Regions from separate parts of the Arthrobacter sp. NicSoilB4 genome, predicted to be linked through region 1. Evidence: riboswitches for the same ligand, from Rfam matches in the RefSeq annotation. Region 1 holds a riboswitch; each other region holds the start of a gene.

Evidence for each region. A riboswitch is a leader RNA that binds a small molecule or an ion and turns the genes downstream of it on or off. The one in region 1 is predicted to bind S-adenosylmethionine.
Region 2: linked by a shared signal. The riboswitch ahead of LDO13_RS05485 (bifunctional o-acetylhomoserine/o-acetylserine sulfhydrylase) and the one ahead of LDO13_RS16595 (ABC transporter substrate-binding protein) in region 1 are both predicted to bind S-adenosylmethionine.
Region 3: linked by a shared signal. The riboswitch ahead of LDO13_RS12260 (aminotransferase class V-fold PLP-dependent enzyme) and the one ahead of LDO13_RS16595 (ABC transporter substrate-binding protein) in region 1 are both predicted to bind S-adenosylmethionine.

What each region holds. Positions count from the first base shown of each region.
Region 1 covers NZ_AP024653.1:3,598,844-3,606,179, forward strand. The annotation lists gene lhgO (L-2-hydroxyglutarate oxidase) at 1-886, shown strand, start outside; gene LDO13_RS16575 (MFS transporter) at 850-2,082, opposite strand; gene LDO13_RS16580 (class I SAM-dependent methyltransferase) at 2,229-2,846, opposite strand; gene trmB (tRNA (guanosine(46)-N7)-methyltransferase TrmB) at 2,932-3,855, shown strand; gene LDO13_RS16590 (DUF1206 domain-containing protein) at 4,051-4,857, shown strand; SAM riboswitch class I at 5,016-5,103, shown strand; gene LDO13_RS16595 (ABC transporter substrate-binding protein) at 5,206-6,867, shown strand; gene LDO13_RS16600 (ABC transporter permease) at 6,874-7,336, shown strand, end outside.
Region 2 covers NZ_AP024653.1:1,233,028-1,240,363, forward strand. The annotation lists gene LDO13_RS05455 (glycine C-acetyltransferase) at 1-807, shown strand, start outside; gene LDO13_RS05460 (FAD-dependent oxidoreductase) at 871-1,995, shown strand; gene hutI (imidazolonepropionase) at 2,007-3,215, shown strand; gene LDO13_RS05470 (histidine phosphatase family protein) at 3,290-3,970, opposite strand; gene LDO13_RS05475 (type II CAAX endopeptidase family protein) at 4,048-4,812, shown strand; gene LDO13_RS05480 (VOC family protein) at 5,000-5,638, opposite strand; SAM riboswitch class IV at 5,843-5,958, shown strand; gene LDO13_RS05485 (bifunctional o-acetylhomoserine/o-acetylserine sulfhydrylase) at 6,022-7,336, shown strand, end outside.
Region 3 covers NZ_AP024653.1:2,697,702-2,705,037, reverse strand. The annotation lists gene LDO13_RS12275 (metal-dependent transcriptional regulator) at 1-436, opposite strand, end outside; gene LDO13_RS12270 (Nramp family divalent metal transporter) at 453-1,664, opposite strand; gene LDO13_RS12265 (class I SAM-dependent methyltransferase) at 1,896-2,654, opposite strand; gene LDO13_RS12260 (aminotransferase class V-fold PLP-dependent enzyme) at 2,745-4,211, opposite strand; SAM riboswitch class IV at 4,246-4,359, opposite strand; gene hisN (histidinol-phosphatase) at 4,467-5,279, opposite strand; gene LDO13_RS12250 (ribosome small subunit-dependent GTPase A) at 5,335-6,450, opposite strand; gene aroA (3-phosphoshikimate 1-carboxyvinyltransferase) at 6,434-7,336, opposite strand, start outside.

The DNA of each region.
Region 1 (7,336 bases):
GCTGCAGGAGATCGAACCGCACGTCGCGGGGGTAGCTGCGGTCCACTCGCCGCACACCGCCGTCGTGGATTTCGCGGCAATTACCGAAGCGATGGCCCAGGACGTCCGGGCGGCCGGCGGCACCATCCTGCTCGGGCAGCAGGTGGTGGCGATGGCTGTTGAAGGCAGCACTGTGCGGGTACGAACTGCCGGGTCCGAGCACGTCTTCGACCGGGTGATCGCCTGCGCCGGCCTGCAGTCCGACGTCGTGGCGCGCCTGGTGGGCGCCGACCCCTCACCGAAAATCCTCCCGTTCCGGGGCGAATACTGGTCACTCAACCCGGCACGGAACCACCTGGTGCGGGGCATGGTCTACCCGGTGCCGGACCCCCGGTTCCCGTTCCTCGGCGTGCACTTCACCCGCGGCGTGTACGACGACGTCCACGTGGGTCCCAACGCCGTCCCGGCACTCGCCCGCGAGGGCTACGGCTGGCGCTCGGTCTCGGTGAAGGACTCCTGGGATTCGTTGAGGTGGCCCGGGGCCGGCCCGCTAGCGAAAAAGCACTGGCGGATGGGCGTCGACGAGATCAGCGCGTCACTCTTCAAACCGGCCTACTACCGCAAGGCGCGGCGCTTCATCCCCGAGCTCACCATGGCGGACCTGACGGCGAAGACAGCCTCGGGCGTCCGCGCCCAGGCCTGGGGCCGCGACGGATCGCTGCTGGACGACTTCGCCGTGGACCAGGTGGGGCCGGTGACGCTGCTGAGGAACGCGCCGTCCCCGGCCGCAACGTCCTGCCTGGCCATTGCTGACTACCTCGTCGACCAGTACCTGAAGGCCCGGGCGCCGCTGAGTCCAACTGCCGGGCGTCAGCCGCCGACGAAGCGGTTCCGCCCCGCGCGGTAGCCGAACACCGCGGCCAGCGATCCGACGGCGAGGAAGAGCACCCCGGCCGCCGCGAAGGACCCCGTGGCCTGGTGCAGTTGGCCCACCAGCAGGGTGCCGGTGGAGCCCACCCCGTAGCCGACGCCCTGCATCATGCCGGACAGGTGCGCGGCGGTGTGCCCGTCCCGGGTGCGGACCATGATCATGGTGAGCGCGACGGCGGTCAGGCTGCCCTGGCCGAGGCCCAGCAGCCCGGTCCACAGCCAGATGAGCTCCAGCGGACCGAAGATGCTCAGTGCGAAGCCGCCGCCGGTCATCAGCGCCACCACGGTGTTGATGCCGCGCTGGTCCCGGAAACGGGTGGCCAGCGCCGGGGCAAACAGGGACCCCAACATCTGCAGCACGATCGAGACAGAGACAATCAGCCCGGCCGTGCCGCCGTCCACGCCGCGTTCGCGCAGGATCGGTGCCAGCCAGGCGAAAACGCTGAAGGACATCATCGCCTGCAGCACCATAAAGATGGTCACCTGCCAGGCAATCCCCGAGCGCCAAACATTCACGCCGCCGCGCGACAGGCGCTGGCGGCCATGGCGCTGCCGGATGGCCACCGGCACGAACAGCAGGAGAACGACGCCGGCGGGCAACGCCCAGAACCGCAGCGCCGCAGTCCACTCCCCTGTCGCGCTGAAGACCGGGTAAGTGAACCCTGCGCCGAGGGCCGCTGAGGCGCAGATCGCCGTGGTGTAGAGGCCGCCCATCAGGCCGAGCCGGTGCGGGAAGTCGCGCTTCACCAGGCCGGGCAGCAGCACATTGCAGAGCGAGATCGCGGCGCCGCAGGCTGCCGTTCCGGCCAGCAGGGCGGGGAGATGGCCGGCGCCTCCGGCCTCCAAGGGCCGCAGCAGCAGCCCGGCGGTGAGGACCGCCATCGCACCCAGCAGGACGCGCTCGGCCCCGAAACGGCGCGCCAGGACGGGAGCCAGCGGGGCGAACACCCCGAGCAGCGTCACCGGCACGGTGGTGAGGACCACTACCGCCCAGCCGGGCAGCCCGGCGTCGGCCGTCACCTCCGGAAGAACCGCAGAGAAACTGGAGAACACGGTGCGGAGGTTCAGCCCGATCAACACCAGGCACACGCCCAGGTAGGCCAGGGCGCGGCGGCTGGCGACCCGGGTGGGTTCCGCGGCCGGGACGTCGTCGATTTCGGCGTCCACCAGCATGCCCCGGCCGTCCTCGATGTCGAGGCCGCCGACGGTGGAGTCCTGGGAGTTCTTCGGTGCAGTCACGGACCCATTCTGGCAGGCCGCTCGCCGCAGGCGTTGTCAACAGCGCTGGCCTTGGCAGCAGCGCCCCGCCGGCGCCCCCTTCAGTTCCGGCTGAGGATCAGGTAGCGTTCGTCGCTGATTTCCTTTCCCCACAGCGCCGGGTCCGTCAGCGGCACGACGTCGGCGTGGTGGCGGTGCCGGAGGACCAGTTCCCGGCACTCGTTCGAGGGGATGCCAGCCCCGGTGCCCCACATCCCTTCCACCAGGACCAGCGTTCCGGGTCCGCGCAGGAGCCGCGTCCACCGGCCAAGCGCGGCGTCCGGGTCCGGGAGTGCCCACAGCACGTGACGGGCCAGGACGACGTCGAAGCCCGCCTGCGCGTACGGCGGCGCCGAGGCATCACCCTGCAGGAATTCAACGGCAGCCGGAAGCCGGCCGCCGGCCGCTTCCGCCGCTCCGGCGGCCTTGGCCCGCGCCGCGTCCACCATCCGGGCGGACAGGTCCAGGCCCCGGACGCGGTGTCCGGCCCCGGCGAGCAGCATGGACAGGCTGCCGGTCCCGCAGCCCAAATCCGCCACGTCGCTGCCGGGCAACGGGATGAGCGGCAGGATCAGGTCCGCCCAGGCCCGGCGGACGCCCGGATCCAGCAGGCCGTGGTCGGCTTCCCGGTCGAAGTCCGCCGCCTGCCCGTCCCAGTATTCGCGTATTGCGTCGTTCATGCGGACAGTCTGCCACGGACCCCGGACAGGAACGCGTGCCACGGTCCCACCGGCCCGACGCCGGAACTCCACTATTCTGGAAGGGATGAGTGAAACCCCAGAATCCCCCGAAACGCCGCAGCCACCGCGCCCCGTGACCCCCGGCAGCCAGGCCTCCTTCGGCACGTACGGCGGCCGCCCGGTCAGCTTCGTGCGCCGCGGCACCAGGCTGCAGGGCCGCCGGCAGGTTGCGTGGGAGGAACATTCGGACCGGTGGGCCGTCGACGTCCCCCGGCACATCGCCAACACCTCCGTACACCCGGACTACGTCTTCGACGCCGAAGCCGAGTTCGGCCGCAAGGCGCCGCTGATCGTGGAGATCGGCTCCGGGCTCGGCGACGCCGTCTGCCACGCCGCGGAGGAGAACCCGGACACGGATTTCCTTGCCGTGGAGGTCTACACGCCGGGGCTGGCCAACACCCTGATCAAGATCAACAGCCGCGGCCTGAGCAACGTCCGGGTCGTGGAGGCGAACGCCCCCGAGGTGCTCGCCACCATGCTGCCGGCCGGTTCCGTGACGGAGCTCTGGGTCTTCTTCCCGGACCCCTGGCACAAGTCCCGGCACCACAAGCGCCGCCTCATCCAGCCGGCCTTCGCCGAACTGGCCTCACGGGCCCTCAAGCCCGGCGGCCTCTGGCGTATCGCGACGGACTGGTCCAACTACGCCGTGCACGTCCGGGAAGTCCTGGCCGGCTCCCCCGACTTCGAGAACCTGCACGACGGCGAGCGCAGCGGCTCCGAGAGCCCCCTCACCAAGGTGTGGGAATCCGGCGTCGAGTCCCTTGTGGGCGGCGCCCCCGTCAAGGAGGGCCGCGCGCCTGTGAGCACAGAACACACCGGCCCGAACGAGGGCACCGACGAGACGGGCGGCTGGGCTCCGCGGTTCGACGGCCGGATCCTGACGAGTTTCGAGAACAAAGCGCACGAGGCGGGCCGGCTGATCTTTGACCTGAGCTACCGGCGCCGGTAGCCCGGGAAAAGGCCGCCGCCAGCCGACGGGCCGGCCTTTCGGGTCCGCCGAGGCGGTGCCTGCCAAAGTCCGGATTCCCGGGTGCTGTTCGTGGGCGGCTCGGCGTGGCACGATTGCGGAAGATGCAAGAACCGGGCCGGCCAGAGGCCCGGCAGAACCACCGAGCCAGTTGAGGAACCCGCCATCAAAAAAGAAATGAAAACCGCTGCGGACGCTGCGGAAGACATCACGAATTCCCGTGCGCTGGAGCTCGTGGCCCGTGCCGGTTTCGCCGTGAGCGGCGTCCTGCACTTCCTCATCGGCCTGGTCGCAATCCGGCTGGCCATGGGTGGGGAAGGCAAGGCCGACGTCAGCGGCGCGGTCCAGCAGCTCGCCAGCCAGCCGGCCGGCCCGCTGTTGCTGTGGACTTCATTTGCGGCCTGCGTTGCCCTCGCCATCTGGCAGACCAGTGACGCCATTTTCGATTTCGAGCACCTGCCGGCCAAAAAGAAACTGGCCAAGAAGCTCAAAGCCGCGCTGCAGGCCGTCGTCTACGCCGGGCTGGCCATCACGCTGTTCTCGTTCGCCAACGGCGCCGGGTCTGACCAAAGCAGCTCCACGAGCGATCTCACGGCGTCCGTGATGAAAGCCCCCGGCGGCTACGTCCTCCTGCTCGCCATCGGGGCGGCCGTGGGAATCACGGGAATCGTGTACGCCATCAGGGGCTTCCGCCAGTCATTCGCCAAATACCTCCGCCTTCCGGCCTCGCAAAAAGCGCGGACGGCGGTGACGGTCCTGGGCGTCGTGGGCTATGCGGCCAAAGGGATCGCCCTGCTGCTCGTGGGACTCCTGGTCATCATTGCCACCGTCAAAGTGCACCCCGAGGAGTCAACCGGGATCGACGGCGGGTTGAAGGCCCTCCGCGACCAGCCCTTCGGCGTGTACATGCTGGCCGCCGTCGGCGTGGGCCTGATCTGCTACGGCATCTTCATGATGGTGCGGGCGAAACTCGCAAAAATGTAACGCCACATTCCGGACGCCCACGGGAAACCGGGCGTTTGTGATCGTTTGTTGCAGAACGTGTCGTAATTATTGGGAAATCGAAGATTCTGCAGGAAAGTAGGTGTTGCCTCCACCGGAAACGGTCGGGGCAACAAAAAACGTCCTTCTGAACGAATTACCAACCATCCAGATCGGCTGAGAGACCTGGCTCGATGACGCCGTAGCAACCACCTTCGGGCACGGTGCTAATGCCAGGACCGATGGATATTGCCACGATCCCAAGTTCCCACCAACCTGCGCCCTGCGGCGGCCGGCGTGTGTGGGGCCTGCGGTTCTGGAGTTCCTCGGTCATGACCGAGAGGATCCCCGATGGATACCAATGAATCACGCACGGCAACGACGAACGCGAAGGCAAAACGCCGCGCGCTGCGTTTGCTGACCCTGATGGGGGCGGCGGCCCTGGCCCTGAGCGCCTGCGGCGCCAACCCGGCCGGATCCGCGGCCTCGCAGGTCCAGGATGGAACTCCGGTGCAGGGCGGAACGTTCGTCTTCGCCGAGGTCACCCCGATCAACAACTTCCAGACCCAGGCGGCGCGCTTCTACGAAAAAGCGAACGTCCTCAACAGCGTGCTGGACCGGCTGACCTATTTCGATGCCAAGAAGGGCGAGCTTGTCCCCTGGATCGCCAGCAAGTTCACCGCGAGCGAGGACCAGACAAAGTTCACCTTCACGATCCGCCCGGGAGTGACCTTCAGCGATGGAACACCGCTGGACGCCAAGGCTGTCCAGGCCAACTTCGAGGCCCTGGGCAAGGGCATCGAGGGCGCGAAGATCCAGCCGAACGTTGATTTCTCCACCTACCAGTCCTCCCGGGTCATCGGCGAGGACCAGGTGGAAGTAACACTGTCCTCCCCCGACGCCAACTTCCTGCGCGCCACGTCCTCCGTCACCGCCGGACTCGTTTCGCCGAAGACCCTCACCCTGGACAACGCCGGCCAGTCGGCCATCGCGAAGATCTCCGGTTCCGGTCCCTTCACCTTCGAATCAGAGAAGGCCGACGAGGAAATCGTCCTGGCTAAGCGTTCCGACTACGCCTGGGCCCCGGAAGGTGCCGCCAACCAGGGCGCCGCCTATCTGGACAAGGTCGTCGTGAAGTACCTGCCGGAAGTGGCGCACCGTGCGGGCGCTGTGCAGACCGGCCAGGTTGACTTGGTCCGCGGCCTGCAGCCGGCCGACGAAACCGCCCTGGCCGGGAGCGGCAACCAGGTCCTGCCGGCCAAGGGCATTGACCTGACCGCAAACATGGCAGCCGTGCGGATCGGCAGCGGCAAACTCGCGGACGCGAAGGTCCGCCAGGCACTGCAGCTGGGCATCGACCGGCCGACGCTTAAGGACACGGTGCTCTCCGACAGCTACGAACTCGCCGGCTCCGTGCTGAACCGTGAAGCGCCTGACTTCACTGATTTCTCCGCCGATTTGGCCTACAACCCGGAGAAGTCGAAGAGCCTGCTGGAGGAGGCCGGCTGGGCGGTTGGCTCCGACGGCATCCGCGCCAAGGACGGCCAGAAGCTCGAGGTCACCGTCACGTCGTCGAACAACTCCGTGGTCATCAAACCCGCTTTCGAACTGATCGAGCAGCAGTGGCGCAAGATCGGCGTGAAGCTGGTCAACCGCGCGGCAGACAACGCCTTCCTGGCGACCGCGATGAAGGATCCCAACGTGGAATTCTTTGGCACCCGGCAGTTCGCCTACGGCGGCCTGGGCCCGGTCTTCGGCCCGGTCACCAATACCCAGACGTTGAACGCGGACCAGCAGCTCAATGAGCTCTTTGCCACGGAACGCGCCGCCGCCAGCCCGGCAGCGCACAAGCAGCTGGTCGCCGAAGAGCAGCGCGCGCTGGTTGTCGACCAGGCGTTGGCCCTCGTGCTCTGGGACGAAGTCCAGGTTTACGGCGCCAACGCGAAGGCGCATGTCGACTTCACCTCCGGTACCGCGCCGGTCTTCCAGGGTGCCTGGAAGACCGGCAAGTAGGTCGTTATGGGCCCCTACTTTGCGCGGCGCCTCGGGCAGGCACTGCTTGTCATCTGGCTGGCGTACACGCTCGTCTTCCTGGCAGTCCAGCTGCTGCCCAGCGATCCGGTCACGATCTTCCTCTCGGCGGACGCTGCGGCGGACCAGGCAACGATCGATGCCATGAAGGCCCAATACGGCTACGACCAGCCGCTGCTGGTGCAGTACTTCAGCCAGCTTGGGCAGCTGCTCGGTGGAGACGTGGGGTATTCCCTGGCCTCCGGGCAGTCGGTGGCGACCCGCATCGGCGCGGTGGCCGGGTCCACCCTGGCGCTGGCCTCCAGCGCCTTCGTGTTGGCCGTCGTCCTCGCGGTGGCCCTCGTGGCCTCGGCCACGCTGAGCCGCTCGGCGGCGCTGAAGCGATTCATCACCAATCTCCCGCCGCTGTTCGCAGCGGTTCCGGTGTTCTGGCTCGGACTCGTGCTGCTGC
Region 2 (7,336 bases), 1.6 Mb from region 1:
GCGCTCAACCACGCCTCGATCATCGACGGCATCCGGCTCTGCAAGGCCCAGCGCTTCCGCTACGCCAACCAGGACATGGCGGACCTCGAAGCCAAGCTGATCGAGGCCACCACGCAGGAGAACCCGGCCCGCCGCAAGATCATCGTCACGGACGGCGTCTTCTCGATGGACGGCTTCCTCGCCCCGCTGGAGGCGATCTGCGACCTCGCGGAAAAGTACGACGCCATGGTCATGGTGGACGATTCCCACGCCGTCGGCTTCATGGGCTCCAGCGGCGCGGGCACCCCGGAGCACGCCGGCGTCTCGGACCGCGTGGACATCTACACCGGCACCTTCGGCAAGGCCCTCGGTGGCGCGTCCGGCGGCTACGTCTCCGGCCGCCGCGAAGTCATCGCCATGCTCCGGCAGAAGGCCCGCCCGTACCTGTTCTCCAACTCGCTGGCCCCGGCCATCGTTGCGGCCACGCTGAAGGCCCTGGACCTCGTGGAGAACTCCGGCGAGCTGCGCAGCAAGCTCTTCGCCAACGCCGAACTCTTCCGGAGCCGCATGTCCGAGGAGGGCTTCGAGCTGCTCCCGGGCGAGCACGCGATCGTCCCGGTGATGTTCGGCGACGCCGTGATGGCCGCCAAGGTGGCCGACTCCATGCTGCACAACGGCGTCTTCGTGACGGCGTTCAGCTACCCGGTGGTCCCCAAGGGCGCCGCGCGGATCCGCGTCCAGCTCTCCGCCGCGCACAGCGCCGACGACGTCGAGTCCTGCGTGCAGGCCTTCGTGCGCAGCCGCGAGTCGGTGGCCGCAGCCTCGTAGCGCCCTGCCGGCCGCGGTGCGAAAGTGCTGACGTGACCTCCTGTCGGGTGCAAGGATGGAGGCATGTCAGCTAAATACGATGTCGTGATCGTGGGCGGCGGAATTGCCGGCCTGTCCCTGGCCTCCGCCCTCGCCGGCAAATGCAGCGTGGCCTTGGTCGAAGCCGAGCAGTCGCTGGGGTACCACACGTCCGCCCGGTCGGCCCGGCAGCTGATTCCCAGCTACGGGCCGCCGGTGGTCCAGGAACTGACCATGCGCACGCTGGAACTCATCGGCATCCGGGAGGGCACACGGCCTGAACCCGTGCTCTCGCCGCGCCGGTTCATGCTGATCGGCGACGAGGAAGCCGTCCAGCAGCAGTCCAGCGGCTTCATGCACCGGATCAGCCATGCAGAAGCCCTGAAACTCTGCCCTGCGCTCAAACCGGAATCCTTCTCCGCTGCCGGCCTCGACTCCGGATCCTTCGCCTGCAACGCGTCCTTGCTGCTGGAAGACCACCGGGAGTGGGCGGTTGAGGGCGGCGTGGACATCATCACCGGCGCGAGGGTCCACTCGGCGCAGCGGCTCGGCTCCGGCTGGGAACTCGGCGCCGGGCAGGAGGGCATCCAGGCCGCTGTCGTGGTCAATGCCGCCGGCGCCTGGGCGGACGAATTCGCGGTGCTCAGCGGCGTCGAGAAGCTCGGACTCCAGCCCTACCGCCGCACCGCGGCGATTGTCGACGTCGAACACCCGCTCCCGCAGGGCTGCCCCATGGTGGCCGCCGCGGATGAAAGCTTCTACTTCCGGCGCGACGGCGAACAGGTCCTCATCTCGCCCTCGGAACACGAACCGAGCGGGCCCGAGGACGCGCAGCCGCACCCGGGCGACGTCGAGGCGCTGACCGCCCGGCTCAACACCCTCACCACCCTCGGCATCCGCGGCGTCAGCCGGGCCTGGACGGGACTGCGGACGGAAGCGGCCGACGGTATCCCGGTGGTGGGGTTCGACGCCGAGGCCCCCGGATTCTTCTGGCTTGCCGGCCAGGGCGGCTACGGCTTCCAGACGTCCTCCGGCATCGCCGAACTGGCCGCGGAACTCATCCTCGCAGGCCAGGGCGCCGGCTCTGCCGCAGGCGGCAGTACAGCAGCGGGTCCGGCATCCCGGACAGCGGAAGCGCTGGCGGCGACACGCTGGTCCATCCGGCGCTGAAGAATGGACTCATGAGCACCCTCATTACGAACATTGCCGAGCTGATGACCCAGGACGCGGAGCGCCGCGTCCTGAAGAATGCGGCAATGGTCATCGAGGGCGAACGGATTTCCTGGCTCGGCCCCGCGTCCGACGCGCCGGCCGCCGACGACGCCGTCGACGCCGGTGGCCGGGCCCTGCTGCCGGGCTGGGTCGACTCACACACCCACCTGATCTTCGCCGGCGACCGGACCGCCGAATTCGAGGCCCGGATGGCGGGGGAGAGCTACAGCGCCGGCGGGATCGCCGTGACCACCGGCGCCACCCGGAGCACCAGCGACTTCGACCTCACCCGGCTCGCCATGGGCCGGGTGGCCGAGGCCGTCTCGCAGGGCACCACCTACCTCGAAACCAAGACCGGGTACGGCCTGGACGTCGAAAACGAGGCCCGCAGCGCCCGGATCGCCTCCACCGTGGCGGACGAGGTCACCTACCTCGGCGCGCACCTCGTGCCCGCCGGGATGGACGCCGAGGAGTACACGGACCTGGTCTGCGGCCCCATGCTCGCCGCCGTCCGGCCGTTCGCGCGCTGGGCCGACGTCTTCTGCGAGCGGGGAGCCTTCACCGAGGACCAGTCCCGGCGCGTGCTCCAGGCCTGCCGGGACGCCGGGCTCGGCCTGCGCGTGCACGGCAACCAGCTCGGCGAAGGCCCCGGCGTCCGGCTCGCCGTCGAATTCGGGGCCGCGAGCGTGGACCACGTGAACTACCTGTCCGCGGCCGACGTCGACGCCCTCGCGGCCAGCTGGACCGGCTGGAACGCCGAATCAGGAACCGGGCGCGGCACGGTGGCAACGTGCCTGCCGGCCTGCGACCTGTCCACCCGCCAGCCGCTGGCACCGGGCCGGGAGCTGCTCGACGCCGGCGTGCAGCTCGCGCTGGCCTCCAACTGCAACCCGGGGACCTCCTACACCAGCTCGATTGCGTTCTGCGTCACCACCGCTGTGCTCCAGATGCGCCTGAGCGTCCACGAGGCCGTGCGCGCCGCGACCTACGGCGGCGCGCTGGCCCTCGGCCGGGAGTCCGGGAACGACGCCGACGGCGAACGCGCCGTGGGCTCGATCGCCGTCGGCCACCGCGCGGACCTGCACCTGCTCAACGCGCCCTCGGCCACGCACCTGGCCTACCGGCCCGGCATTCCGCTCACCCACGCCGTCTGGCGCGCGGGGGTCCGTGCCCGCTGACCCACCCAACTGACTCGCAGCAGGGGCCGTTTTGGACGCTCAAAACGGCCCCTGCTGCGAGTCAGTTTCGTTAGTCAGAAAAACATCGGCGGGGCGTCGAGGACTGTCTCGTCGACGCGGCGCTCCACCCACTGGCTGAAGGGCTTGTCCAGCTCATACTTGCCCAGCTCGGTCCGCAGCAGGGTCCGCACCTCGGCATTGTCCGGATTGTTGAGGGACTCGAAGTACTCCACCGACCAGTGGAACCAGCGCATGCAGAACAGCCGCATGGTGAGCCCGTGGGTGACAAACAGCGCGTTCGGGGCGTAGCTGGGTTTCGACCAGTGCCGGTACAGGGTCTCCATGAAGGAGGAGATCCGGTCGTAGACATCGGAGCCGGACTCGCCCTCCCGGAAGCGGTAGAAGAAGTGGCCGTAGGCGTTCCGGAGTTCCTTCTGGTCCTCGATCTCGCCGGCGATCTGGAAGTTGGCCCAGTCCTGCTCCCGCAGCCGCGGCTCCTCGATCACCCGCTCGACCAGCGGACCGAGGTTGAGTGCCTCCAGGGTCTGGTAGGCCCGCAGGTAGGGGGAGACGTACACGCAGGCCTGCCGGCCGTCCAGCAGCCGCCGGACCTGTTCGCCGGCTGCCCGGGCCTGTTCCACGCCGAGTTCGGTCAGCGGAATCCGGTAATCGGGCACCCTGTTGTAGATAGAGGTGTCGGCGTTGGCGGCGGACTGGCCATGCCGGATCATGATGATTTTCCCGGGCGCACTCATAAACCCCAAGCATAGGGCCCGGCCGCGCGGCGGCCCGGATTCAGGCAACTACCGGCAACTGCGGGCAAGATGGAAACATGTTGGTTCCCTCCCGCCGCCGGCTGCGGATTGAAATGTGGATTGTCCTGGGGTTGTCCCTGGGGCAGTCGGCCGTATATTCGGTGGTACAGCTGCTGGACAAGATGACCAGGGCGCCCCTCGCGGAGGGGACTTCCACGCTGAACCGCTCGCAAAGCAGCCGCGAGTATTTCGACCTCACCTACCAGCTGCTGGACATCATCTTCGCCCTGGTGCCCGTGGTCCTGGTGATCTACTTCCTGACGGAACACCGGCCGTCTGGCCACGGCGTCACGGCCTTCCAGCGGCTGGGCCTCAATTTCGACCGGCCCGGCAAGGACCTGCTGCAGGGCTTCGGCCTGGCGGCACTGATCGGCATCCCGTCGCTGGGCCTCTACGCCGCCGGCCGGGCGCTCGGCATCACGACGGCGATCATCCCCAGCGCGCTGGACGCCTACTGGTGGACGGTGCCGGTGCTGGTCCTCTCAGCGATCCGGCACGGGATCGTGGAGGAGGTGATCGTGGTGGGCTACCTGCTGGACCGGCTCGGGAAGCTCGGCTGGGCCATGCCGGCGGCGATCTTTGCCAGCGCCATGCTGCGGGGCAGCTACCACCTGTACCAGGGGTTTGGCCCGTTCATCGGCAATGCCATCATGGGCGTCATCTTCGCCGTGGTCTACACCAAAACCCGCCGGCTGATGCCGCTGGTGATCGCGCATGCGGTGCTGGACATCGTGGCGTTCGTCGGCTTCAGCCTCTTCGGCAAGGCCATCGGCCTGGGCTGAGCAGGCACCAGGCAACGCGGGGTCATTTGGCGCCCATCCGGAGGCTCCGGACGGGCGTGAAGTGACCCCGCGTTGCTCTACAGAGCCGGCCGGACCGCCGGTATGCCGTTAAAGTATTTCGGCCGCCATCGGTGGGTGGCATCATTGGCACCCGCTGATAGCGGCCGAAGTGTGGGGCGGTGAAGCGTCAGATCGTGACGGCTCCGGAAGCCGTCTCGAACGTGACGGACAGGATGCCGGGTGTTCCGCGGGGAGCGATCCAGTTCACGGCGACGTCTTCCAGCGGCTTTTCCACCGGAACACCCAGCCATTCGGTGACGCGCTCGGCGGAGCCGGCAATCGTGAGGGCGGACATCTTGACCTGGCTCTCGTAGGCCTTCGATGGGTGGAGTTCCGGATCGCCCTCCCACTTGAGCATGTACGGGACCTGGGGATCGGCGATGAGCCCGAGGATGCCGATCTGCTTCCAGACCAGTTCGCGGCCGTCCGGGAACTTACGGTTGCCGTTGACGGCGGCGCGGCCGAGCCGCTCCTCGAACGGGGCCAGGTCGTCAACCTCGACGCACCAGCCCATCCAGCCGCCGCCTGCTTCGGAGCGGGCGCGGACGGCCTGGCCGAAGGGGGCCTTGTCGGAAGCCGGGTGGTTCAGGACCTCCACGACCTCCAGGTACTTGTGTCCCGCGAGCGGGATGATCATGTTGCGGGTCCCGAATCGGGGGTGTACTCCGCCCTTCACGGCTTCGACGCCGAGGGCAGACGCAATTCGTTCGGTGGTGGCAGCGAGGCCATCTTGTTCACAGGCGTAAGAGACGTGATCCATGCGCATGACCTCATCTTGGCACTTTGTGATGCGGCTCTCAGCTTAGGGGTGCCTAACCGAGATGGGATGTCATTTTCGGGGAGTCGCCGCAGTGCGCTTTCCCGCGTCATTGCGGGGAACCAGGGGGTCCGCCCGGGCGAATCGGCCGCCCGGCTTCATCTTCGTCACAAAGCTATCCAGAGCCCGGAACCGGTTCCTAGACTGGGGTCAGGTCATGAGTGCCAGCACACAGCCCCGGCTTGCTGGCCGGCAACCCTCGTATCGCGGTGGGGTGCCCCGGGTGAAGACCTGGCTGTCCGGCACCCGCCGGACGGCAAGCGCGGCGCCAGAGTTGCCCCGGGCCCAGAGCTCCGGTGCAGTCTGTGCCCAGTCCCGTTGAGGAGTCTCCGATGTCCAATGCCTGGTCCTTCGAAACCCGCCAGATCCACGCCGGCCAGGAGCCGGACAGCGCCACCGGTGCCCGGTCGCTCCCGATCTACCAGACGACGTCGTTCGTCTTCCCCAGCGCCGAAAGCGCCGCCAACCGCTTCGCCCTGGCCGAACTGGCTCCCATCTACACCCGGATCGGCAACCCCACCCAGGACGCCGTGGAACAACGCGTGGCCAGCCTGGAAGGCGGGCTCGCGGCACTGCTGCTGAGCTCGGGCCAGGCAGCGGAGACCTTCGCGATCCTGAACGTCGCCGAGGCCGGCGACCATGTGGTGGCCAGCCCCAGCCTCTACGGCGGCACCTACAACCTCCTGGCGCACACCCTGAAGAAGTTCGGCATCTCCGTGACCTTCGTGGAGGACCCGGACAACCTGGCGCACTGGCGCGAGGCCGTGCAGCCCAACACCAAGCTCTTCTTTGGCGAAGTGGTCTCCAACCCGCGCCAGGACGTCCTGGACATCGAGGGCATCTCGCAGGTGGCCCACGAGGCCGGGGTCCCGCTGATCGTGGACAACACCCTCTCCACGCCATACCTCATCCGGCCGATCGAGTGGGGTGCGGACATCGTGGTGCACTCCGCCACCAAGTACCTTGGCGGCCACGGAGCAGCGATCGCTGGCGTGATCGTGGATTCCGGCAACTTCGACTTCGGCAAGGATCCGGAGCGCTACCCCGGTTTCAACACTCCCGACCCCACCTACAACGGCCTGGTCTACGCCCGGGACCTCGGCAAGGACGGCGCCCTCGGCGCCAACCTCTCCTACATCCTCAAGGCGCGCGTCCAGTTGCTGCGCGACCTCGGCTCGGCGGTATCTCCGTTCAACGCCTTCCTCATCGCCCAGGGCATCGAGACCCTGAGCCTGCGCGTGGAGCGGCATGTTGCCAACGCCACCAAGGTCGCCGAATGGCTCGAAGCCAGGGACGACGTCGAATCGGTCGCCTATGCCGGGCTGCCGTCGAGCCCCTGGTACGAGCGCGGCCGCAAGTACGGTCCCCGGGGGACGGGCGCCGTCGTGGCCTTCAACATCGCCGGGGGAGCGGAGGCCGGGAAGCGTTTTGTCGATGCCCTCGAACTGCACTCCCACGTGGCGAACATCGGCGACGTGCGCTCGCTGGTCATCCACCCGGCGTCGACCACCCACAGCCAGCTCTCCCCGGAACAGCAGACCGTTGCCGGCGTCAACCCCGGCCTGGTGCGGCTGTCCGTGGGCCTGGAGCACATCGACGACATCCTCGCGGACCTCGAGGCCGGCTTCCGGGCGGCCAAGGACGCCT
Region 3 (7,336 bases), 900 kb from region 1:
CGGGCATCTGCACGGAGCCGTCCGCGGCGGGGATCGGATCGCCGTGGGGATCCCGCACCGGGTTCCCGAGCTTCGCTGCCATCCGGTCGATGAAAGTGTCGGAGACGGCGTGTTCCAGGAGTTCGGCTTCGTCGTGGACCTCGTCCCAGCGGTAGCCGAGCTCCCTGACGAGGAAAGTCTCGATGAGGCGGTGACGCCGGACCATCGACAGCGCCAGCCGGACGCCGTCGGCCGTGAGTGTGATGGCGCTGTAGGGCTGGTGGTCCACCAGGCCCTGGTCCTTGAGCTTGCGGACCATCTCGGAGACCGAGGAGTTCGCGACGCCAAGGCGCTGGGCCAGCTGAGTGGAGGTGATGGGTTTGTCCTGCCACTCCGTAAAGGAGTAGATGACCTTGACGTAGTCCTCGATCGAGGAGGATGGCAGGCTGGTCTTCACACCGTCCAGCCTACCGTCAGGCGGCGCCGGAGAAGGTGAGCCACAGCAGGACGAGGTTGAGTGCGACCACCAGGATCACGGCGGTGACGGCGGCAATGCGGAGTGCCATTCCGTCCGCGAAGCGGCCCATCAAGGCCTTGTTGCTGGTCAGGACAACCAGCGGGACGAGGACGAAGGGGATGCCGAAGCTCAGGACGACCTGGCTGAGGACCAGGCCCCAGGTGGGATCGACGCCGATGCTCAGCAGCACTACGGCGGGAATGAGGGTGACGACGCGGCGCGTCATCAGCGGGATCCGGATCTTGAGCAGGCCCTGCATGATGGATCCGCCGGCGTAGCAGCCCACGGAGGTTGATGCCAGGCCGGAGGCGAGCAGGCCGACGGCGAAGATGACGCCGACGATGGGACCCAGGTTGGCGGTGATCGCCGCATGGGCGCCCTCGATGGTGTCCGTTCCCTCTTCGCCGCCCAGCGTGGAGGCGGCCAGCAGCAGCATCCCGATGTTCACGATCCCGGCAATGGCCAGGGCCGCCACGACGTCCCAGCGGGTCGCCTTGACGAGGCGCGCAAGCGCCGGTGCGGGGACGTGGAGATGCGGGTCCGGGCGGTGCCGGTCCCTGGACAGGGCCGAATGGACGTAGATGGCGTGCGGCATCACCGTGGCGCCCAGCATGCTGGCGGCCAGCAGCACGGTGTCCGGACCCTGGAAGCCCGGTATCAGTCCGGCCGCGACCCCCGCAGGGTCCGGCGGGCTGATGAAAAGGCCCGCCAGGAATCCGATCGTGATGATGCCCAGCAGGAAGATGATGATGAACTCGAAGGGCCGCTGCCGGTTCCGGGCCTGGACTGCCAGCAGGACCATGGAGACACCGCCGACGATCACGGCACCAAGCGGGAGCGGCAGCCCGAAAAGGAGGTAGAGCGCTATCGCCCCGCCGACCACTTCGGCCAGGTCGGTGGCGGCGGCCACGATCTCGGCCTGGACCCAGAATGCGCGGCGCCAGAAGGGCTTGAGCCGCTCGCCGAGGATCTCGGGCAGGCTTTTCCCGGTGACGATCCCGAGCTTGGCGGACTGGTACTGGACCAGCACGGCCATGATGTTGGCGGCCACCAGGACCCAGACCAGAAGGTAGCCGTACTGTGCGCCGGCCGTGAGGTTTGCCGCAACGTTGCCGGGGTCCACGTAGGCGATCGCGGCGACGAACGCCGGGCCCAAAAGGCCGATCATGGCGCGGCGGCCGCCCGGTTTCCGCCGCGCGGGCGCTTCGTGTCCTGTAACTTCCAGCACGGCGGGCTCCCCTGGGTAAGTGCGTCTCAACGACGCTGCCGGTGGCGGCGGGCTCGGGCCCGCCCCATAGTTTGCAGTTGCCTATAAACAATTATTAGGCATGCCGAAACCATAGGCCAGCGTGCGGGGCCGGGGCAATGCAGCCCGGCCAAACCACGGGCCCTGCCCCGGTCACGCCCGGACGGCCCGCCAGCTCTGTGTCAGATAGGGAAGCGGCAGCACCTCTAGGGGGTCGTGGCCCAGATGCTCGTGCAGGTACCAGTCGAGGTTGCCCAGCACCTTGGCCCGGACCGCTTCGCTGGCCGCCAGGTAGTAGCTGCGGGACTTCGTCAGCTCCATGATGTCGGCGGTGCGCACCGGATCCTCCCAGCGGGTCAGGTGACTCTCCAGTCCCGTGAATTCCGGCCCTAGCGGCGGCTTGAAGTGGGGTTTGTGGACGTCGCCGGCATGCATGATGCGCGAGAGCCGGTGCACCCAGGGAACGGAGGTGTCCAGCTGGTTCCAGACCAGCCCCAGGACACCATGGGGGCGGAGGATCCTGGCGATCTCCGTGCTGGCCAGGACGGGATCGCACCAGTGCCACGCCTGGGCGACAGTCACGAGGTCGAACGCCTCCGAGGGCAGGCCCGTGTGCTCTGCGGTGCCCTCGACGGCGGTTACGCCCGGGAGTGTTCTGCGCAGCTGCTCCAGCATGTCGGCGGACGGGTCCACAGCCACAGTGTGCAGGCCGCGCACGGCCAGCAGCGCCGTAAATTTCCCGGTTCCTGCGCCCAGGTCCGCGGCGTCCATCGCCCCGGCGGGAATCAGCCAGTCGGCCGAATCGTCGGGGTAGCCGGGGCGCACGCGTTCGTAGTGCTCCCCGCCGTGCTGGAAGCTCTGACCGAGCTCCTGGCGCCGTTCCCGGTGCAGTTTGGGGCCACCGCGTGCCACGTGCGATCTCCTTCGGCAGGTCCGGATGGGTACCTTCCGAATTTACCGCACGCGGCAGGGGCCGCGGTGCCTCGTCGTTTTCCCGCCCAGTCAGTCCTGGGTGCAGGGGGCCGCGCCGGCAGTGCCGGGTGTGTTCGGCGCCCAGTGCGGGTAGCTGCGCGTGTCGTTGGACGGAACCCAACGTCCGGCGTCCACCACATAGTCCCAGCCGAGGCCGGTCCGGCGCAGCTCCTGGATTCCGGCGAGCAGCCGCTGGGCGTCCTCCAGCCGGGAACCCACGCCGAAGCTTGCCCGCAACGAGCCGGACGGCAGCCCGAGCCGCCGGAGCAGGGGGTGCGCGCAGAACCGTCCGTCACGCAGCCCGAGGCCGTGTTCGGCCGACAGGTACGCAGCGACCAGGCCCGCGTCGTACCCTTCGAGGGAGAAATTGACGACGCCGATCGTGCCCGTGCCCGCCCCGTTCCCCGGTTCACTGCCCGCCGGCACACCGAAGGAAGCGCTGTCCGAGAAGATCTGGTGGACCGTCACTCCGTCGATCCGGGCGAGGCCCTCGACGAGGAAAGACCGGATGGCGTTTTCGTGTGCGTGCCACTGGTCCACGTCCAGGTCGGCGATCACCTGGGTGGCCCGGGCCAGGGTGGCGGCCCCAAGGACATTGGGCGAGCCGCCTTCATGCCGGGCGGGACCGGTGGTCCAGCTCACCGTGTCGATCCGGGCGTCCTGCACGGCTCCGCCGCCGGCCAGGTGCGGTGTGCCGGCGTCGAGCCAGTCGGGACGGCCCACCAGCACGCCGGCGCCGAAGGGCGCGTAGAGCTTGTGCCCCGAGAAGGCGAGGTAGTCGACGTCGTCCGCGGTGATGTCGATCCGCCGGTGCGGGGCGAGCTGGGCTGCGTCGACGACGATCCGGGCCCCGTATTCGTGGGCAAGCGCGGCCAGGGCACGGATCGGCAGGATCTCACCGGTGACGTTGGAGGCGCCGGTGACGGCGAGCAGGCTGACGCCGCCGTGGGCGAGTTCCCCGCGGAGCAGTTCCAGGGTGGCGGCGAGCGTCGGGGCGGCGATGACGTTCCGGTGCGGCACCCGCTGCCAGGGCAGGAGGTTTGCGTGGTGTTCGATGTCGAGATAGAGCACCTCGCCGGTGTGCACGCCGTCGACGGCCGGCAGGCAGCCGGCCAGCAGGTTCAGGGAATCGGTGGTGTTCCGGGTGAAGATCACCGCATCGTCCGGGCGGCCGCCCACGAAATCGCGGACAATGGTGCGGGAGTTCTCGTAAACCGAGGTGCTGATCTGGGAGGCGTAGCCGGCGCCGCGGTGGACGCTGGCGTAGAACGGCAGGATTTCGTTGAGATAGGCCGAGACCACGGACAGTGCGGGCGCCGAGGCACCGTAGTCCAGGTTGGCGTAGCGGACGTGGCCGCCCTGGATGAGCGGCGCCTGGATCTCGGCGCCGGTCACCGCGGCCAGCGGGCGGCGGCCGGCGGCGAACCGCGCATCGGGACGGCCCTGGCCGGCGTCGGCGTGGAGTTCGGGGGTGGCAGGGAATGTGGCAGTCGTCATGGGACCTCGATCGAAAAGGACCCCACATGCCGGGGATCCGCGCTTGCCGGGTCCGTTCCGGACCGGCCAGGTCGTCACCCGGGGCACCCCGCCGCGAATGGAGGGTTGCCGGCCAGCAAACCGGGGTTTCGCGCTGGCACTCGTGACCTGGTTCGAGCGTAGGCCATGCCTGCTGCCGCAGAAAAGGCAGGGAAGGAATATGAAGAGCTTTGTTACGCGGCGTCGTCCGGACCGGCCGGACGACGCCGGATGTTGCTAGAGCAGGTCGTCCAGGCCCGGGTTGAGCCGCTTCAGGACCTCGGAGTGCAGGATGGAGTTGGTGGCGAGGGCGTTGCCGCCGAAGGGGCCGTCTTCGCCTTCGAGGGACGTGAAGCGCCCGCCTGCCTCGGTGACGATGGGTACCAGCGCGGCCATGTCGTAGAGATTCAGTTCGGGCTCGCAGGCGATGTCGACGGCGCCTTCGGCCACGAGGCAGTAGGACCAGAAGTCACCGTAGGCGCGGGTGCGCCAGACTTCCTCGGTGAGGCCGAGGAACTCGTCGAGGTTGCCGCGCTGCTTCCAGCCGCCCAGGCTGGAGTAGGACAGGGAGGCGTCCGAGAGTTCCGAGACGTTGGACACCCGGAGCCGGGTAGCGGCGGCCAGCGAACGGCCCATGTATGCTCCGGCGCCCTTGGCGGCCCACCAGCGCTTGCCCAGGGCGGGTGCGCTCACGACGCCGACCACCGGCTCGCCTTCGTCGACGAGGGCGATCAGCGTGGCCCAGACGGGGACGCCGCGGACGAAGTTCTTGGTCCCGTCAATCGGGTCGATGATCCAGCGGCGGGAGCCGTGGCCGGAGCTGCCGAATTCCTCGCCGAGCACGGCGTCGCGCGGACGGGACCGCGACAGCTGGCCGCGGATGGCTTCTTCGGCTGACTTGTCGGCGTCGGTCACCGGCGTCAGGTCCGGCTTCGTCTCGATCCGAAGGTCGAGCGCCTTGAAGCGGCTCATGGTCTGGGAATCTACGGAATCTGCCAGTACATGGGCAAGGCGCAGGTCATCGTTGTAGCTCGAAGCGGGTTGACTCATGGTTCCAAACTACCGCCAAAGCGTGCGGGGGAGCGGTAGGCGGCACCGCAGCCGGCTACGAGACGGTGCCCAGTTCCTTGACGTCCTGCGCTTCCATCCGCGGGTCCGTGCCCAGCAGGCGGCGGAGCGAGGCGAGCCGGGCCGGGCCGGATTCGCCCGCGTGGCCGGCGGCCACCCAGGCGTCCACCCCGCAGTTGACCGCGCTGGAATCGTGCTTGCAGCCCCGCTCGCAGTCGTCGGTGCCGGGCTCGAGGTCCGGGAAGGACCGCAGGATCCGGTCCGGGTCCACATGGGCCAGGCCGAAGGATCGGATGCCCGGGGTGTCGATGATCCAGCTGCCCGCCGGGGCATCGTTGACCTTCAGGGCCAGGGCGGAGGAGGACGTGTGCCGGCCGCGTCCGGTGACGGCGTTGACGCCGCCGGTGGCGCGCTCGGCGCCGGTCAGGGCATTGACCATGGTGGATTTGCCGACGCCGGAATGGCCCAGCATGACGGTGACCTTCCCGTCGAGATGGGCGCGCAGCTCGGAGACGGCGTCCTTGTCCAGCCGGGCGGACAGCCCGTCGTCCGAGCGGGCGTCGATGCCGGACGCCGCGGAATCCGCCGTCTTGGAGATGATCACGGGGAAATCAAGGTGCTGGTAGTTGGAGAGGAGTTCCGCGGGGTCCTTGACGTCGGCCTTGGTGACGAGCAGCAGCGGCTCGATGCCGGCGTCGTACGCGGCGACGAGGGCGCGGTCGATGAAGCCGGTCCTCGGCTCGGGGTTGGCGGCCGCCACGACGATCACCAATGTGTCGGCATTGGCGACGACGGCGCGCTCGATCGGGTCCGTGTCGTCGGCGCTGCGCCGCAGCAGGGTCCTGCGGTCCTGGATCTTGACCAGCCGCGCCAGCGTGTCCGGTTCGCCGCTGACATCGCCGACGAGTGAGACGAAGTCGCCGGCCACCACGGGGTTGCGCCGCAGCTCCCGGGCGCGGGCGGCGATGATCTTGCGTTCTTCGGGTGAGCCTTCGGCGACGACGGCGGTGTAGCGGCCGCGGTCAACGGTGATGATCCGCCCGGTCACGGCGTCGTCGTAGGCGGGCCGGTCCTTGGTGCGGGGCCGGGTGCCCTTCTTGTTGGGGCGGATCCGGACGTCGGATTCGTCCCAGGAATCAGTGCTGCGTGCCACCGGCGGAGTCCTTCTCTGCAGTGGTTCGCTGCGCCAGCATGGCTTCCCAGAGCTGCGGGAAGTCCGGCATGGTCTTGGCCGTGGTCGCGATGTCCTCGACCTCGACGCCGGGCACGGCCAGGCCCAGGATGGCACCAGCGGTGGCCATGCGGTGGTCGGCATAGCTGTGGACGACGCCGCCGTGCAGCGGCGCGGGGCGGATGACGAGGCCGTCGGCGGTCTCCTCGGCATCGCCGCCCAGGCGGTTGATCTCGGCCACGAGGGCGGCGAGCCGGTCGGTTTCGTGCCCGCGGAGGTGGGCGATTCCGGTCAGCCGTGAGGGTCCGGAGGCGAGGGCGCACAGTGCGGCGACCGTCGGGGCGAGTTCGCTGGTCTCGTCGAAGTCCGCACCCGTGATCTCGGGTCCGCCGGTGACGGTCAGGGTGCCGTCCGTCAGCGTCACGTTCGCGCCCATGGCGGTCAGGATTCCGCGCCAGAGGTCGCCGACCTGCGTGGTCTCTGCAGGCCAGTTGGGGATCCGCACCGTCCCGCGGGTGGCCAGGGCCGCCGCGAGGAACGGTCCGGCGTTGGAGAGGTCCTGTTCGATCCGCTGGTCAAAGGCCCGGATCGGACCGGGGGAGACAACCCAGTGGTTCGGCACGGAGTCATCAACCGCCACGCCGACGCCGCGCAGCACGGCCACGGTCATGTTGATGTGGTCCAGGCTCGGCACGGGCTTGCCCGGGTTTTTGGTGCTGCGGTGCTCCAGATGGAGGCCTTCGGCGAAGCGGGCGCCGGCCAGCAGCAGCGCGGAGACAAACTGGGACGAGGCGCTGGCATCGATCACGAGGTGCCCGCCGCGGACTTCACCCGTGCCCCGGACGGTGAACGGCAGCGACGACGCCGT